Regions from separate parts of the Streptomyces sp. NPDC127092 genome, predicted to be linked through region 2. Evidence: riboswitches for the same ligand, from Rfam matches in the RefSeq annotation. Region 2 holds a riboswitch; each other region holds the start of a gene.
The links. Region 2 has a riboswitch for cyclic di-AMP ahead of ACFWJO_RS11825 (transglycosylase family protein). Riboswitches for the same ligand answer to the same signal wherever they lie in the genome.

Region 1 (3,884 bases), on a different contig from region 2:
CGACGGCACTCCGCACCGCCGCTGACCCTCAGAGAGGATCGACATGTCCGACAAATCCGTACCGGTCACCGGCGAGGAGCGCGGTGGCGGCAAGTTCCCCAAGGGCCTGGTGCTCCGGCTCTTCGCCTACCTGGTCGCCGGCCACCTCTTCGCCGCGTTCCTCTACCTGCTGTTCGCCCTGGGCGCGCAGAACCAGTAGGGGAGCCTCCTCAGGGGGCTACGCGCCGGTGAGCAGCCGCTCGCGCAGCCGCTCGCGGGTCTCCGGGGCGAGCCGCAGGCCCTCCGTCAGGTAGGCGTCGACGGAGCCCCAGGTCTCCTCGATGGCGTCGAAGGCGGCCCGCAGATACTCCACCCGCGCGTCGAAGAGCGGGCTCAGCAGCTCCATCACGTCGGGCGACATCGCGTCCGGAGCGGTGGAGCTGCGCTGCACCTTGTAGCGGCGGTGCGGGGCGTTGGACTTCAGGTAGTCCTCCTCGATCGCCTCGCGCTCCACGCCGACCGCGAGCAGCGAGATCGCGATCGCCAGCCCGGCCCGGTCCTTGCCGGCCGCGCAGTGCATCAGGGCGGGGACGCTGTCCTCGGCCATCGCGTGCAGGATCCGGCTGTGCTCGGCGGTCTTCCCGACGACCATCTTCCGGTACGAATCGGACATCCGGGCGGCGGCCTTGCCGTCGCCGAGCAGCTCGCGCAGCTGGACCACGTCCCCGTTGCGGACCAGCTTCCAGAACTCCTTGCCGTCGGCGGGGTCGCTCAGGGGTATGTTCACGTTCCGCACGCCGGGGAGGTCGACGTCCGGGCCCTCGATGCTCCGGTCCGCCTCGTTGCGGAAGTCGAAGACGGTGTGGAGGTCCAGGGTGGCGAGGAACTCCGCGTCCTCGGTCGTGGCGTGCGCCAGGTGGCCGCTGCGGAAGAGTCGCCCGGGGCGCACGGACAGGCCGTCCACGGTCGGCAGTCCGCCCAGGTCGCGGAAGTTGCGTACGCCGGTGAGCTCGGGCTCGGTCGTCGCTTGCGTCACGGTTGCTCCTGCTCTCGAGATCGGTTCCTGGGGCAATCATCATGGCTGGAACGCTCCGCCCACACCCCATCGGGATGGAATGCGCGATCTGTCCGAATTGACTGATTGGACATAAGGCGCCCTGGTTGCAGGGGAGATGGGCTCCGGGGCGTGAGGAGCGTCATACACGTGACGGACCGTGGCTGATCGTCTTTTTCAAATTCCCTTGGGCAAAGGGAAATCGAAGGGGCGTCATCGACGGAGGGTGACCGGAATTCCGGTCGGAATTCACGCGGCAAACGAATCCGTGGAACCTGTGGCTTGTTCCTGTCGTCTCCGCTCGTCTAGCGTCGCGCTCACTCCGGACGGACCGCCTCATCCTGCCGCCGACCGGAATCCGCACCCACCCGTACACGGCAGGAGCGGGGGACCCAGGTAAGACGCCGATCCCTCCGAAGGACGGCTTGGGGTGAAGCCGCGCGACCACGCGGCCGGACATCTCCAGTCCGAACCCGACAGCTCACCTCGCAGGCGACGGAGAGGAATTCGCCATGCCCGCGAAGGGTAAGCACCGCCGCCCCAAGGCCAACCCGATCACCCGCGGGTTCGTGGCCGCCGGCACCGGAGGCGCCGTCGTCGCCCTCCCGCTGATCGGCGCCACCGGCGCGCACGCCGCCGAGCAGGCCGCCCCCGCCGCTCCGCAGCAGGCCGTCGCCGCCGCTGCCCCCGCCGTCGCGACCCCCGCCAAGGCCCCGGCCAAGGCGAAGACGTACACCGTCGTGCGCGGCGACTACCTGTCGAAGATCGCCACCGAGCACCACCTCGCCGGCGGCTGGCAGAAGCTCTACCGCGACAACCGCCAGGTCGTCGGCGACAACCCCTCGCTGATCCTCCCCGGCATGAAGCTCACCCTCGGCGCCAAGAACACCGCCAAGGCCACGCCCGCTCCCAAGGCCGCCGCGCCGAAGGCCGCCGCCCCCAAGAGCTCCGCCAAGAACGGCGACGACGCGCCCACCCGCGCCTCCCGGGGCAGCGAGCGCGCCTCGGCCCCGGCCGCCGTCTCCTCCTCGGACTCGGCGTCCTCCTCCTCGTCGTCCTCGTCCGCCGGCTCCTCGTCGGCCGGTGCGGCCAGCTCCTCCGGCTGGGTCGCCCCCGTCGGCGGCGGCATCTCCACCCCGTACCGGGCCTCCGGCTCCATGTGGTCCTCCGGCTACCACACCGGTGTCGACTTCATCGCCTCCTCCGGCACCTCCGTCCGCGCGGTCGGCCCCGGCACCGTCTACTCCGCCGGCTGGAGCGGCGCCTACGGCAACGAGGTCGTCATCCAGCACGCCGACGGCACGTACTCCCAGTACGCCCACCTCTCCTCGCTGTCCGTCTCCGCCGGCCAGTCCGTGAGCGGCGGCCAGCAGATCGGCCTCTCCGGCTCGACCGGCAACTCCACCGGCCCGCACCTCCACTTCGAGATCCGCACCGGCCCGAGCTACGGCTCCGACATCGACCCGCTGGCCTACCTGCGCCAGCACGGCGTGGGCATCTGACCTCACGTCAGCACCGGCCTCACCGGACGGCGCCCCGGAGGCCCGGCACACCCGTGCCGGGCCTCCGGCGTATTCCGGCTTGGTGGAATCTTTATCGGTGGCATATGTCACCCACCGTCAACCCCTCCTTACGGTCGCGTAGGTCACATCCCGAGGGGAAAGATGTGCTCCCGTGGCAGACGATTCGAGATCAACAGACAAGAACGCATTCGGGTCGTACGCGGCGATCGGTGACAGCTTCACCGAGGGCGTCGGAGACCCCGGGCCCGACGGGACGTTCGTCGGCTGGGCGGACCGGTTCGCGGTCCTGCTGGCCGACGAACTGCCGGAGCACGAGGACTTCCGGTACGCCAATCTCGCCGTACGGGGGCGCCTTCTCGACCAGATCGTCATGGAGCAGGTCCCGCGGGCGAAGGAACTCGCCCCGGACCTCGTGACCTTCTGCGCGGGCGGAAACGACATCATCCGCCCCGGCACCGACCCGGACGACGTCGCCGAGCGCTTCGAGCGCGCGGTGGCTGACCTCACCTCCGCCGTCGGCACTGTCATGGTGACCACCGGCTTCGACACGCGCGACGTGCCCCTCCTCAAGCACCTGAGGGGCAAGATCGCCACGTACAACGGGCACGTCCGGGCCATCGCCGACCGGTACGGCTGCCCCGTGCTCGACCTGTGGTCGCTGAAGTCCGTCCAGGACCGCCGCGCCTGGGACGAGGACCGGCTGCACCTGTCACCCGAGGGCCACACCCGGGTCGCGCTGCGCGCCGCCCAGGTCCTCGGCAGGCGCGTACCGGCCGACCCGGAGCAGCCGTGGCCGCCGCAGCCGCCGCGCGGCACGCTGGAGGTCCGCAAGGACGACATCCACTGGGCCAGGGAGTACCTGGTGCCGTGGATCGGGCGCCGGCTCCGCGGCGAGAGCTCCGGCGACCACGTCGAGGCCAAGCGCCCCGACCTCATGCCGCTCTAGGGAGCGGGGCCGGGATTCCGGCCGAGGGCGCGCTCGCGCGTCGACGCGGTGAAGGAGGCCGAGGGTGGCGGTGCGACCCTCGGCCTCCTCTTCTGTGCGGTGCCGGGCGGGGTGAGGAGCTGAAGGCCGGGGTGAGGTGCTGAGGGCCGGGGTGTGCGTGTCCGGTCCGAAATGTGATGACTTGTCTGATAATCATCATTCGTGTACGTCCGTCGCATCCTCACGGCTCTGTTGCTCGCCACCGCCGCGCTGTGCGCCACGGTCCCTCCGGCGGCCGGAGCGGACACCGGCCGGGGAGGCGGCGCGGCCGCCGGAGGGGGCACCGCCTCCGCGCCGCGTGCCGCGCCCCCGACCTCCTTCACCATCGCCGGCCTCGACCTCC
Region 2 (3,884 bases):
CGCAACCCCGGGCAGCGGGCCCGGCTCCAGGACTCGCTGGCGGCCGGGGAGACCGGGCTCCTGGAGACCGGCGTCGAGGAGCTGCTGCGGTACGACGGGCCGGTGGAGCTCGCGACCTGGCGCTTCGCGACCGAGGCGCTGACCGTCGGCGGGCAGGAGATCCCGGCCGGCGATCCGGTGCTCGTGGTGCTCGCCGCGGCGGACCGGGATCCGGCGCGGTTCGACGGGCCGGACACCCTGGACCTCGCGCGGCGGGACAACCAGCACCTCGGGTACGGGCACGGCATCCACTACTGCCTGGGAGCGCCGTTGGCGCGCCTGGAGGGGCAGACCGCGCTCGCGACGCTCCTGACCCGCCTGCCCGATCTGCGACTTGGCGCCGATCCGGCGGAACTGCGCTGGCGCGGCGGGCTCATCATGCGCGGACTTCGCACGCTTCCGGTGGAATTCTCCCCCGCCCCCTGACTGACATCCCGTCAATACTGTGATGTTTACGTGATCTGCGCTGCATCAGCTTGTGACTCACGTTCGAATGCCGCTACTTTCACCCGCAGTCTCAGCTGTCACGCGAAAGGGCATTCCGCATGCGCTCCGGAAACGGACGACACCGCAGACCCCGCCAGGCCCCCGCCATCGTCGTCGCCGCGGGTGTGACCGGCTCGGCCCTGGCGTTGCCGCTGCTCGCCACGGGTTCCGCCTCCGCCGCCGACGCCGCCACGTGGGACCGCGTCGCCGAGTGCGAGTCGGGCGGGGCCTGGAGCGCCAACTTCGGCAACGGGCTCTACGGCGGACTCCAGTTCACCCAGGAGAGCTGGGAGCGCCACGGCGGCCTCGCCTACGCGCCGAGCGCGGACCTCGCGAGCCGCGCCCAGCAGATCGCCGTCGCGGACAAGGCGCTCGCGGCCGGCGACAACCAGTGGGCCACCTGCGCCCCGATCGCCGGACTGACCAACGACGGCAAGGCGCCCGGCGTCGACCCCGGCCCCGGCACGCCCGCCAAGGAGTCCACGGGCCCCCGCCCCGAGTCGAACCGCACCGACGGCCTGCCCGCCGGCTCCGCCGGGACCACTCCGGAGCCCTCGGCCTCGACCACCGCTCCGGCGACGCCCGCCACCCCGACGAGCCCGGCGTCCGGCACTCCCTCGGCCGGCACCACGACCACGCCCGCGACTCCCGCGACGCCCGGTACGCCCGTAACGCCGGGAACGTCCGACACGTCGGTCACGCCGGGCACCTCGGGAACGCCGGACGCGACCACCGCTCCCGGCACCGGCAAGCACCGGGGTGACGCCGCGACAGAAGAACCGGGCATGACGGACACCTCGCCCGAATCCGGACGCCACGCGGCCCCGGACCCGACCGCGGCCGACAAGACCGGTGAGGGTGCCGAGGGTTCGGCGGATACCGACAACACGGACAAGGCGGACGAATACACCGTCAAGCCGGGTGACAGCCTGTCGGGCATTGCGCAGGAGAACGGCCTCGCCGGCGGCTGGACCGCCCTCTATGACGCCAACAAGAAGACCGTCGGATCCGACCCCGACCTCATCATCCCTGGTCAGAGCCTTGAGTTGGAGCTCGACGAGCTCGTGGGCAAGGGGTAGTTCGGGGCTGAATGTCCGTTCTGTGTAAGTGAGACATGGGTCTCTCTTCTCGAACTGGCGTGTCGCGACCGCAAAGTTTGCCGGCGTCGCCCCTCACCTGCGTAAACGCCTCCTGACGGGGTGCAAGTAGGGGCGATTTTCCCGGGTTGATGCCCTTTGAACTTCTCCCGGGTGTGTGTCTACGGTCGTGACCGCTCGCCACCGCGGGCCCCGCCGACCGGTACGCCGAATCCTGCCGCCGGACGGAGGGAACAGTCGTCGCGCAAGCGCCGAAGGCAGGAGCGGGGGACCCAAGGTAAGTGCCGGCCCCGGCCGTTGAGACAGACGGCCGAAGACCGGCTTGGGGTGAAGCCGCGTGCCAGGACACGCGGCCGGGCAGCTCACTCGCCCGAACCCGACAGCTCACCTCGCAGGCGTCGGTGAGGAGAACTTCCATGCTGCTTTCCGGCAAGGGCAAACACCGCCGTTCCTCCAAGGCCACCCGCGCCATCGCGCTCGCCGGTGCCGCCGGCGTCGCCGTCGCGGCCCCGCTGATGGCCGCCGGCACCGCCTCGGCCGCCACGGCCTCCGAGTGGGACGCCGTCGCCCAGTGCGAGTCCGGCGGCAACTGGTCCATCAACACCGGCAACGGCTACTACGGCGGCCTGCAGTTCTCGGCCTCCACCTGGGCCGCGTACGGCGGCACCGCCTACGCCCCCACCGCCGACCAGGCCTCCAAGTCGCAGCAGATCGCCATCGCCGAGAAGGTCCTCGCGGGCCAGGGCAAGGGTGCGTGGCCGAGCTGTGGCGTGGGCCTCTCCAGCGCCACGTACAGCGGCGGCTCCGCCGAGAGCACCACTCCGCAGCGCTCCACCGAGCAGCCGACGACCCGCAGCGAGCAGCGCCAGGCCCCGAAGCAGTCCGCCCCCAAGCAGACCGCTCCGAAGAAGGCCGACGCCAAGAAGACCGTCACCACGCCGACCGGCAAGAAGGTCAAGAAGGGTGACGGCGAGTACAAGGTCGTCGCCGGCGACACCCTCAGCAAGATCGCCCAGGCGCACGGCGTCAAGGGCGGCTGGGCCAAGCTCTTCGAGCTGAACAAGGACGTCGTCGAGGACGCCGACCTGATCTACCCGGGCCAGCAGCTCCACCTCAAGTGAGCCTGCCGACCCTCCCGCGGTGAGTGACCACCCCGGTCCGGAGTGCCCTTCCCCCGTGCGCTCCGGGCCGGGGTTTCCTCTGCCCCGCACCCTACTCGTGAGTAGGTAAGAGGTCTTTCGCCCCCAGATGCATGCCCTTGGGTCCTTTTTCGTCCCAGGGGGCGGGCGCCCGGCTGGCCGGAGCCCCCGAGCCGGTTAGGCTCGTGTCGCAAGGCGTACGAGACCTTGCCGCATGCGTCACAACCAGCGTCACATCCCAGAAGGAGATGCTCGTGCCGTCCATCGACGTCGTCGTAGCCCGGGAAATCCTGGACTCCCGAGGCAACCCCACGGTCGAGGTCGAGGTCGGCCTCGACGACGGCAGCACCGGCCGTGCTGCCGTCCCGTCCGGTGCCTCCACCGGTGCGTTCGAGGCCCTCGAGCTCCGCGACGGTGACCCCAACCGTTACCAGGGCAAGGGCGTGGAGAAGGCCGTTCTCGCCGTCATCGAGCAGATCGGCCCGGAGCTCGTCGGCTACGACGCCACCGAGCAGCGCCTGATCGACCAGGCGATGTTCGACCTGGACGCCACCCCGGACAAGTCCTCGCTCGGCGCCAACGCCATCCTCGGCGTCTCCCTCGCCGTCGCGCACGCCGCCTCCGAGGCCTCCGACCTGCCGCTGTTCCGCTACCTCGGCGGCCCGAACGCGCACCTGCTGCCCGTTCCGATGATGAACATCCTGAACGGCGGCTCGCACGCCGACTCCAACGTGGACATCCAGGAGTTCATGATCGCGCCGATCGGCGCGGAGTCCTTCTCCGAGGCCCTGCGCTGGGGCACCGAGGTCTACCACACCCTCAAGTCCGTCCTGAAGACCAAGGGCCTGTCCACCGGCCTCGGCGACGAGGGCGGCTTCGCCCCGAACCTGGGCTCCAACCGCGAGGCTCTCGACCTCATCCTCGAGGCCATCAAGCAGGCCGGCTACGTGCCCGGCAAGGACATCGCGCTCGCGCTCGACGTCGCCGCCTCCGAGTTCTACAAGGACGGCTCGTACGAGTTCGAGGGCAAGTCCCGCTCGGCCGCCGAGATGACCGAGTACTACGAGGAGCTCGTCTCCGCGTACCCGCTGGTCTCCATCGAGGACCCGCTGTTCGAGGACGA
Region 3 (3,884 bases), on a different contig from region 2:
GTCCGCCGCGACCGCACCGCCGTGGCCGCCGGCTTCGGCCTGCTGCGGCTCGCCGGCGCGCCCTCGCTCGGCTGGCTGGACGTCAAGACCTCCGGCGGCGTCGAGGTGCCGCAGATCGAGGCGGCCGTCGACGAGGAGCTCGCCCGGTTCGCCGCCGAGGGCCCCACGCCCGAGGAGATGGAGCGCGCCCAGGCCCAGTTGGAGCGCGAGTGGCTGGACCGGCTCGGCACCGTCGCCGGCCGCGCCGACGAACTGTGCCGGTACGCGGTGCTCTTCGGCGACCCGCAGCTGGCCTTGACCGCCGTCGACCGGGTCCTCGACATCACCGCCGAGGAGGTGCAGGAGGTCGCCAAGGCCCGGCTGCGCCCGGACAACCGCGCCGTCCTGGTCTACGAGCCGGTGGGCGACACCGCCGAGGAGACCGACAGCGACGAGGAAGAGGGAGCGGACCGGTGACCGACGCCGCCACGTCTTTGACCAGCATGACCTTCCACCCGCAGCCCACCCCGGGCGAGGCGAAGCCCTGGGCCTTCCCGGCCCCGGAGCGCGGCGCGCTCGACAACGGCCTGACCGTGCTGCGCTGCCACCGCCCCGGCCAGCAGGTGGTGGCCGTCGAGATCTTCCTCGACGCCCCGCTGGACGCCGAGCCCGAGGGCCTGGACGGCGTCGCCACGATCATGGCGAGGGCCCTGTCCGAGGGCACCGACCAGCACTCGGCCGAGGAGTTCGCCGCCGAGCTGGAGCGCTGCGGCGCCACGCTGGACGCGCACGCCGACCACCCCGGCGTACGGGTCTCGCTCGAGGTGCCGGTCTCCCGGCTGCCCAAGGCGCTCGGCCTGCTCTCGGAGGCGCTGATCGCCCCGGCGTTCGCCGAGTCCGAGGTCGAGCGGCTGGTGCGCAACCGGCTGGACGAGATCCCGCACGAGACGGCCAACCCGGCCCGCCGTGCCGCCAAGCAGCTCTCCAAGGAGCTGTTCCCGGCCGCCTCGCGCATGTCCCGGCCGCGCCAGGGCACCGAGGAGACCGTCGCCGCGATCGACGCCGCCGCCGTCCGCGCCTTCTACGACGCGTACGTCCGTCCGGCCGCCGCCACCGCCGTCGTGGTCGGCGACCTGACCGGCGTCGACCTCGACAAGGTCCTCGCCGAGACCCTGGGCGCCTGGAGCGGCAAGCCGGCCGCGCCGCGCCCGATGCCGCCCGTCACGGCCGACGACACCGGCCGGGTCGTCATCGTGGACCGGCCCGGCGCTGTCCAGACGCAGCTGCTCATCGGCCGCGTCGGCCCGGACCGCCACGACAGCGTGTGGGCGGCCCAGGTGCTCGGCACGTACTGCCTCGGCGGCACCCTCACCTCCCGCCTGGACCGCGTCCTGCGCGAGGAGAAGGGCTACACGTACGGCGTGCGGGCCTTCGGCCAGGTGCTGCGCTCCGACGGCGCCGGCAACGGCGCGTCGATGCTCGCCATCAGCGGCTCGGTCGACACTCCCAACACGGGCCCGGCACTTGACGACCTGTGGAAGGTGCTGCGCACCCTGGCCGCCGAGGGCCTGACGGACGCGGAGCGCGACGTGGCCGTGCAGAACCTGGTGGGCGTGGCACCGCTGAAGTACGAGACGGCCGCGTCCGTCGCCGGGACGCTGGCCGACCAGGTCGAGCAGCACCTCCCGGACGACTACCAGGCGCAGTTGTACGCGCGGCTGGCCGAGACGGGCACGGTGGAGGCGACCGCGGCCGTGGTCAACGCCTTCCCGGTGGACCGGCTCGTGACGGTCCTGGTCGGCGACGCGGCGCAGATCGCGGAGCCGGTGCGGGCGCTCGGCATCGGTGAAGTGACCGTCGTCAGCGGCTGATTGAGCCGCCGCACCCGGTTTCGAGGACCCTGACGACCCGGTTAGTCAGGGTCCTCCCGTATGTCCCTATTGCCAAGGAGTGTGATCTTCTGCCCTGTGGCATGTCTTACAAACTGGGCTGTCTGTTTGGCGATTGACAGAAGATCGGCCTAGCGTCGACCCGGCTGTCCGGCCGTTGCACGACGCCGCATCCGCGGCAACGGACAGTCATCGCCGAGTCCCCGCAAGGCGCGAGCCTGGGGAGCCGGGGACCCACGCGCAGTCCCTGGGGTGAATCGGACGCCTTCGCTCAGGCGGAGGGGCCCGTAGGAGACCTTCCTGCTCCGAACCCGTCAGCTAACCCGGTAGGCGAGAGGGAAGGAAAGGATCAGCCACTACATGGCGTTCACCCGTGCCACCGGGAAGCATCGTGGTCCGAGCCGGCTGGCTCGTCGAGGCGCCGGCATCGCCGGCGTGGCGACGCTCGCCACCACCGGTGTGATCGGCACCCTCGCCTCCCCGGCGCTCGCCGCCGACACGGACGACACCTCCCTCGAGGACACAGGCCTCACCCAGGTGATCGCCGAGGACTCCCTCGCCGAGCGCGTCGACGCCCAGGCCGCCGCCCAGGAGAAGGCCGCCGCCGAGGCCGAGGCCCGCGTCAAGGCCGCCGCCGAGGCGAAGCGCAAGGCCGAGGCCCGCGCCAAGGAGATCCGCGAGGCCAAGGAGCGCGCCGCCCGCGAGGCGGAGCGCAAGCGCCTCGCCTCCTTCCAGCTCCCCGTCGCCGGCTCGTACGTGACCACCGGCTACAAGACCGGCGGCTCGCTCTGGTCCTCCGGCAGCCACTCCGGCATCGACTTCCACGCCGCCTACGGCAGCAAGGTCGTCTCCGTCGGCTCCGGCACCGTCGTCGAGGCCGGCTGGGGCGGCGCGTACGGCAACAACATCGTGATCCGGATGAACGACGGCACGTACACCCAGTACGGCCACCTCTCCGCCATCACCGTCCGCGTCGGCCAGAAGGTCACGCCGGGCGAGCAGATCGGCGTCTCCGGCTCGTCCGGCAACTCCACCGGCCCGCACCTCCACTTCGAGGCGCGCACCGGCGCGGACTACGGCTCCGACATCAACCCGATCTCCTACCTGCGCGCACGCGGCGTCAACGTCTGACGCACCCCGTACGGACATCCGGCACGGGCGTCCGGCGCGGGCTTCCGGGGCGCGAATCCCGCGCGGTCCGGCGCGCGCATCCCGCACGAAAGCCCCGGCTCGAAACGAGCCGGGGCTTTTTGCGTTCTTTGTCACCGGGCGGCATCGGAAATTCCGCCGTCCTGCAATAGAGTCGCCGGACAGGCGCCGCCCGACGGGGGTTTAGCGCGGACGAATTCGGAGGTCGGACATGCGCATTCCCGCGCACTCGGTATGCACGGCGATCCGGGACGACATCGTCTCCGGGGTGTACGCGCGGGGCGCCAGACTGACCGAGGAACAGCTCGCCCGCCGCTACGGCGTCTCCCGCGTCCCGGTCCGCGAGGCGCTGCGCACCCTGGAGTCGGAAGGCTTCGTCGTGACCCGCCGGCACGCCGGCGCGCATGTCGCCGAGCCCACCGTGCAGGAGGCCGCCGACCTGCTCGACATGCGCTCCCTGCTGGAGCCGCTGGGTGCGGCCCGGGCCGCCCAGCGGCGCACCGACGCCCACCTCAAGGTGCTGCGGGGCCTGGTCAGACTCGGGCAGGAGCGGGCCAGGAGCGGCCGCGGCGAGGACCTGGCGGCGCTCGGCGGCTGGTTCCACGAGACCCTCGCCCAGGCCTCGGGCAGTCCGCCGCTCACGACGCTGCTCACCCAGCTGCGCCACAAGATCGCCTGGATGTACGCGCTCGACCCGGCCGAGCGGCCCGCGGAGTCCTGGGCCGAGCATGGGGCCATCGTGGACGCCGTCGCCCGCCGCGACGCGGAACGGGCCCGGGCGCTGACCGCGCTGCACGTGGAGCGCGCGGCCCCGCTGTACCGGCTGAAACAGGCGGACCGGCCGCGTGTGAGGGTTTCGCAACATGC
Region 4 (3,884 bases), on a different contig from region 2:
CTAGGAGGCGTCCCCCGGCCCTGGTCCGCCGGACGGTCCTCAGGCGGGGTCCGGCCCGGACCCTGCCCGCCCGGGCGGTGTCCGGCGGTTCAGGGCGTGGTCCGCACCGGGAAGCTGGTCGGGTGGCCCTGTTCCTTCAGCCACGGCAGCACCTGCTTCAGCGCCGCGACGGTCTGGGCGCGGTCGCCGCCGCCGTCGTGGAAGAGGATCGTCGGTCCGTTGGACAGCTCCTGCTTCACCGTGTTGACGATGGCGCCGGTGCCCGGCAGCTCGAAGTCCTTGGTGTCCACGTTCCAGCCGAGCGGCCGCATCCCGGCCTCGGCGGCGATGCGCCGGCTGTTCGGGGTGAACGCGCCGCCGGGGGCGCGGTAGTACTCCACCTTCGCTCCGCCGGCCGCCTCCTCGATCATCCGCTTCGCGTCGAGGATCTGCTGCTTCTGGTAGTCGACGGGCTTCTTGTCCATGGTGGTGTCGTGGGACACGGTGTGGTCGCAGAGCCGGTGTCCCTCGGCCACGACCCGCTTGACCAGTTCGGGGAACTCCTTCGCCCGCGGACCGACCATGCAGAACACGGCCTTGACGTCGTTCTCCTTGAGGATGTCGAGCACCTGGGGCGTCCACCGCGGGTCGGGACCGTCGTCGATGGTGATGTTCACCGACGTTCCGCCCGCCTCGGCGGCGTGCGCGATGCTCTGAGGGACCTTCACCGGCGGCACCTGCGCCGGGCCCTTGGCGTCCCCGGCCGGCACCCGCTGCTCCTGCCGCTCCCCCGCCCGGGCCTCGGCCTCGGTGTCCGTCAGCGCGGCGGCCCCCCACGAGGCCAGACCGATCGCGACCGCCGAAGCCACCACGGCTATGTGTGCGGTGTACTTGCCCTTCAGCCCCATGCGGTGCCCACTCCCAGCGTCTTCGTCCCGAACGGCTCCCGCAGGGGAGGACGGAAGAGACGGCCGGAAGGTTTCATCGACGTGCGGGAACGGTGGGGAACGGCACGGCCGGGCGGCCCCTGAGGGCTGCCCGGCCGTGCCGTGGCGGTGAACCGGTCGGTCAGTACGCGCCGAAGACGTTGTCGATCGAGCCGTAGCGGGCGGCGGCGTAGTTGCAGGCGGCCGTGATGTTGGCCACGGGGTCGTAGGGGTCGTTGGCGGTGCCCGCGACGTGGTAGGCCTGGAAGGTGGGGTCGATCACCTGGAGCAGGCCCTTGGACGGGGTGCCGGCGAGGGCGTTCGAGTCCCAGTTGTTGATCGCGCGGGGGTTGCCGGACGACTCGCGCATGATGTTGCGGTAGATGCCGTCGAACGTGCCGGGGATGCCCTCGCGGGCCATGATGTCGAGGGACTCGCGGATCCAGCCCTCGAGGTTGTCGGCGTACGTGTAGCCGGCGGTGCTCGCGGACGCGGCCTTGGTGGCGGCGGTGGCGGCGGCCTTGACGGCCGGGGCCGGGGCGGAGGCGGCGGAGCGCGTGGTGACGGAGGCGCGGGTGGCGGGGGCCGGGGCCGCCGGGCGGGGCGCGGTCCGGGTGGCGGCGACGGAGAGCTTCTGGCCGGGCCGGATGAGACCGGGGTCCTTGCCGACGACCTTCCGGTTGTCGCGGTAGAGCTTCTTCCAGCCGCCCTTCACCCCGTACTTCCCGGCGATCTTCGAGAGCGAGTCGCCGGCGACTACGGAATACTTCACCGGCGCGACCCGGGAGGCCGCCTTCGAGGCGTTCGCCGTGACCGACTGGAGGGCCGCCGAAACCGCGGGCTTTGCCACTGCGACGGAGTGCGTGCCCTGCGGAGCGGCCGCGGCCGCGCTGGTGGCTCCGGCCAGCGGAAGCGCGAGGGCGGCGCTGCCGGTGAGGCTCACGGCGGCGATGCCGCGGGTGAGCGGGACGTTCTTGGGGCGGCGGTGCTTGCCGTGTCCACGCATGGCGGGTTCCTCTCCTCCGCCTGCGAGGTGAGCTGTCGGGTTCGGGCAGGAGATGCCCGGCCGCGGCGTGCGCGGCTTCACCCCGAGCCGTCCCCGGAGACCGGGACCGGCGGCAAACCTGGGTCCCCCGCTCCTGCCGGATGTGTGGTGAGTGCGGTCGCCCGGACGGCGGCAGGATTCGGCGTTTCCGTCCGGTTGCGGGGCGACGCTATGCGAAAACAAATCCGGAAAACAAGGCGGGAATTCCTTGCGGAAAATTGATCTAGCAGGAATTACGAAAGGATCATTCCGCCCGGTACGCGTCGCCGCACCAACCGTTTTCCGCAATACGGCACCTGACGCTCCGCCAGCAGCAGGAGGGCCCGGTCCGGCGTGATTCAGATCACGCGCGCCGACCGGGCCCTTTACTGGAGAGCGAAATACCCGCTTGTGGAATCAGATCCGCATTCCGGCATTGCAGGGGAATAACCGGACATCGTCCGTTTTGCCCTGCAATGGAGTGCGTCAGGCGCGGCCGTGCGGCGCCACCAGCCGTTCCGCGACCAGGCGGGCCGGCTCGCCCATGAGGATCGTGTAGTGGTTGCAGTCCGGCACGAACTCGGCGGTCAGGTTCGGCGCCTGCGCGGTCCAGTGGTCGACGAGCGCGGGCGGCAGCATGCCGGGGGCCTCGCCGAGCAGCCCGAGCGGCGCGTGCAGCAGCAGGGCGGGCACCTTCAGGCCCGCCAGGTCGGTGCCGAACGACGCGGCGCCGGTGAGGAGTTCGCGCCCGTCCTGTCGGACGGCCGCCTCCTGGGCCCGGGAACGGCGGGCGCCTTCGGGGCCGGTGAGGTCGTAGCGGACGTACGACTCGATGTCCGCGTTCCAGTGCGGCCCGAGCGCCGGGTGGGCGCGGAAGAAGTCGACGTAGGCCTGGTCGCTGTCGTACGTCATCGAGAGCCGGGCGAGCGCCGGTCCCAGGCTGGCCGCCAGCACCGCGTCGGGGTCCGCGTCGGCGGGCAGCGGGATCGGCAGGCCGCCGTCGATCAGCAGGAGGCGCTCGAAGAGGCCGGGCGCCCGGGCGGCGGCGCGCAGCGCCACGTACGCGCCCATGGACTGGCCGGTCAGGACCACGGGCCCGCCGTCGCCCCAGGCCCGGGCCGCCGTCACGAGGTCGGCGGCGTGCCGGTCGATGCCGTACGGACCGGAGGCGGTCGAGCTGCCGCCGCGGCCGCGCAGGTCGACCGCGTACAGCGACCAGTCCGCCGGCAGGTGCCGGGCGACGGCCGCGAAGGACATCCCCGAGGCCGAGATGCCGTGGGCGGCGACCGCGGTCCGCGGACCCGTGCCGAAGCGCAGCACGCGGAGCGTCGTCCCGTCCACGGGGAGGTCGAGCGGTATCGCTTCGGGGGCCGGCCGCGGTCCGTCCGCACGGGTCATGGTCGCGTCTCCTCGACGTGTCTGGGCTCGGCCCGTGGCGCGCGACGAACCGAACGGGGTGGTCAGGGCGTGCTGTTGGGGCGGGTCGACGGTACCTCAACGCGACGGCGGGCCTTTCGCCGGTCAGCGCGCCGGCCGCCCGGACGACGAGGGCGTGCGTGATCACGTCGGTCGGCGCCTCCTGCACCACGCGGTACGCACGGGGCTCGGTCCCGGGAGCCAGGGCGCTCACGTCGCCCTGCGGTACGTCCCCAGGACGTGGTCATGGACCTTCCCGACCTCGTCGCGCCGGCTTTCGGGCCCGATGACGATCACGAGGTGGTAGCTGCCCGCGATGAGCACGGCCGCGTTGCGGACGAACAGCTCGCGCCCCCGGTCGTCCGCCCAGGTGAAGTCACCGGTGGCGTACTGCGTCGCACCGACCTCGATCACGCGCATTCCGCTGGCGCTGGACCAGCTGGAGGCGCGCCAGGGGGCCAGCTCCGGCTCGAGGTCCTCCTGATAGACGATGGGCTTGTCGGAGAAGCGCGCCGTCGTGTCGCGGCCCGGGACGATGA

Region 1: another riboswitch for cyclic di-AMP. It lies ahead of ACFWJO_RS00625 (peptidoglycan DD-metalloendopeptidase family protein); the one in region 2 lies ahead of ACFWJO_RS11825 (transglycosylase family protein).
Region 3: another riboswitch for cyclic di-AMP. It lies ahead of ACFWJO_RS27055 (M23 family metallopeptidase); the one in region 2 lies ahead of ACFWJO_RS11825 (transglycosylase family protein).
Region 4: another riboswitch for cyclic di-AMP. It lies ahead of ACFWJO_RS31990 (transglycosylase SLT domain-containing protein); the one in region 2 lies ahead of ACFWJO_RS11825 (transglycosylase family protein).

Annotation. Positions count from the first base shown of each region.
Region 1 covers NZ_JBHXFE010000001.1:172,463-176,346, reverse strand. Annotated here, with positions in the region: gene ACFWJO_RS00640 (helix-turn-helix domain-containing protein) at 1-25, shown strand, start outside; gene ACFWJO_RS00635 (DUF6126 family protein) at 44-199, shown strand; gene ACFWJO_RS00630 (tyrosine-protein phosphatase) at 218-1,015, opposite strand; cyclic di-AMP (ydaO/yuaA leader) riboswitch at 1,389-1,541, shown strand; gene ACFWJO_RS00625 (peptidoglycan DD-metalloendopeptidase family protein) at 1,546-2,535, shown strand; gene ACFWJO_RS00620 (SGNH/GDSL hydrolase family protein) at 2,708-3,502, shown strand; gene ACFWJO_RS00615 (hypothetical protein) at 3,704-3,884, shown strand, end outside.
Region 2 covers NZ_JBHXFE010000011.1:50,008-53,891, reverse strand. Annotated here, with positions in the region: gene ACFWJO_RS11835 (cytochrome P450) at 1-465, shown strand, start outside; gene ACFWJO_RS11830 (transglycosylase family protein) at 585-1,604, shown strand; cyclic di-AMP (ydaO/yuaA leader) riboswitch at 1,862-2,035, shown strand; gene ACFWJO_RS11825 (transglycosylase family protein) at 2,039-2,743, shown strand; gene eno (phosphopyruvate hydratase) at 3,010-3,884, shown strand, end outside.
Region 3 covers NZ_JBHXFE010000037.1:21,962-25,845, reverse strand. Annotated here, with positions in the region: gene ACFWJO_RS27065 (M16 family metallopeptidase) at 1-456, shown strand, start outside; gene ACFWJO_RS27060 (M16 family metallopeptidase) at 483-1,850, shown strand; cyclic di-AMP (ydaO/yuaA leader) riboswitch at 2,052-2,216, shown strand; gene ACFWJO_RS27055 (M23 family metallopeptidase) at 2,229-2,999, shown strand; gene ACFWJO_RS27050 (GntR family transcriptional regulator) at 3,229-3,884, shown strand, end outside.
Region 4 covers NZ_JBHXFE010000051.1:56,523-60,406, reverse strand. Annotated here, with positions in the region: gene ACFWJO_RS31995 (polysaccharide deacetylase family protein) at 90-887, opposite strand; gene ACFWJO_RS31990 (transglycosylase SLT domain-containing protein) at 1,048-1,911, opposite strand; cyclic di-AMP (ydaO/yuaA leader) riboswitch at 1,916-2,105, opposite strand; gene ACFWJO_RS31985 (alpha/beta fold hydrolase) at 2,416-3,327, opposite strand; gene ACFWJO_RS31980 (protein kinase) at 3,556-3,884, opposite strand, start outside.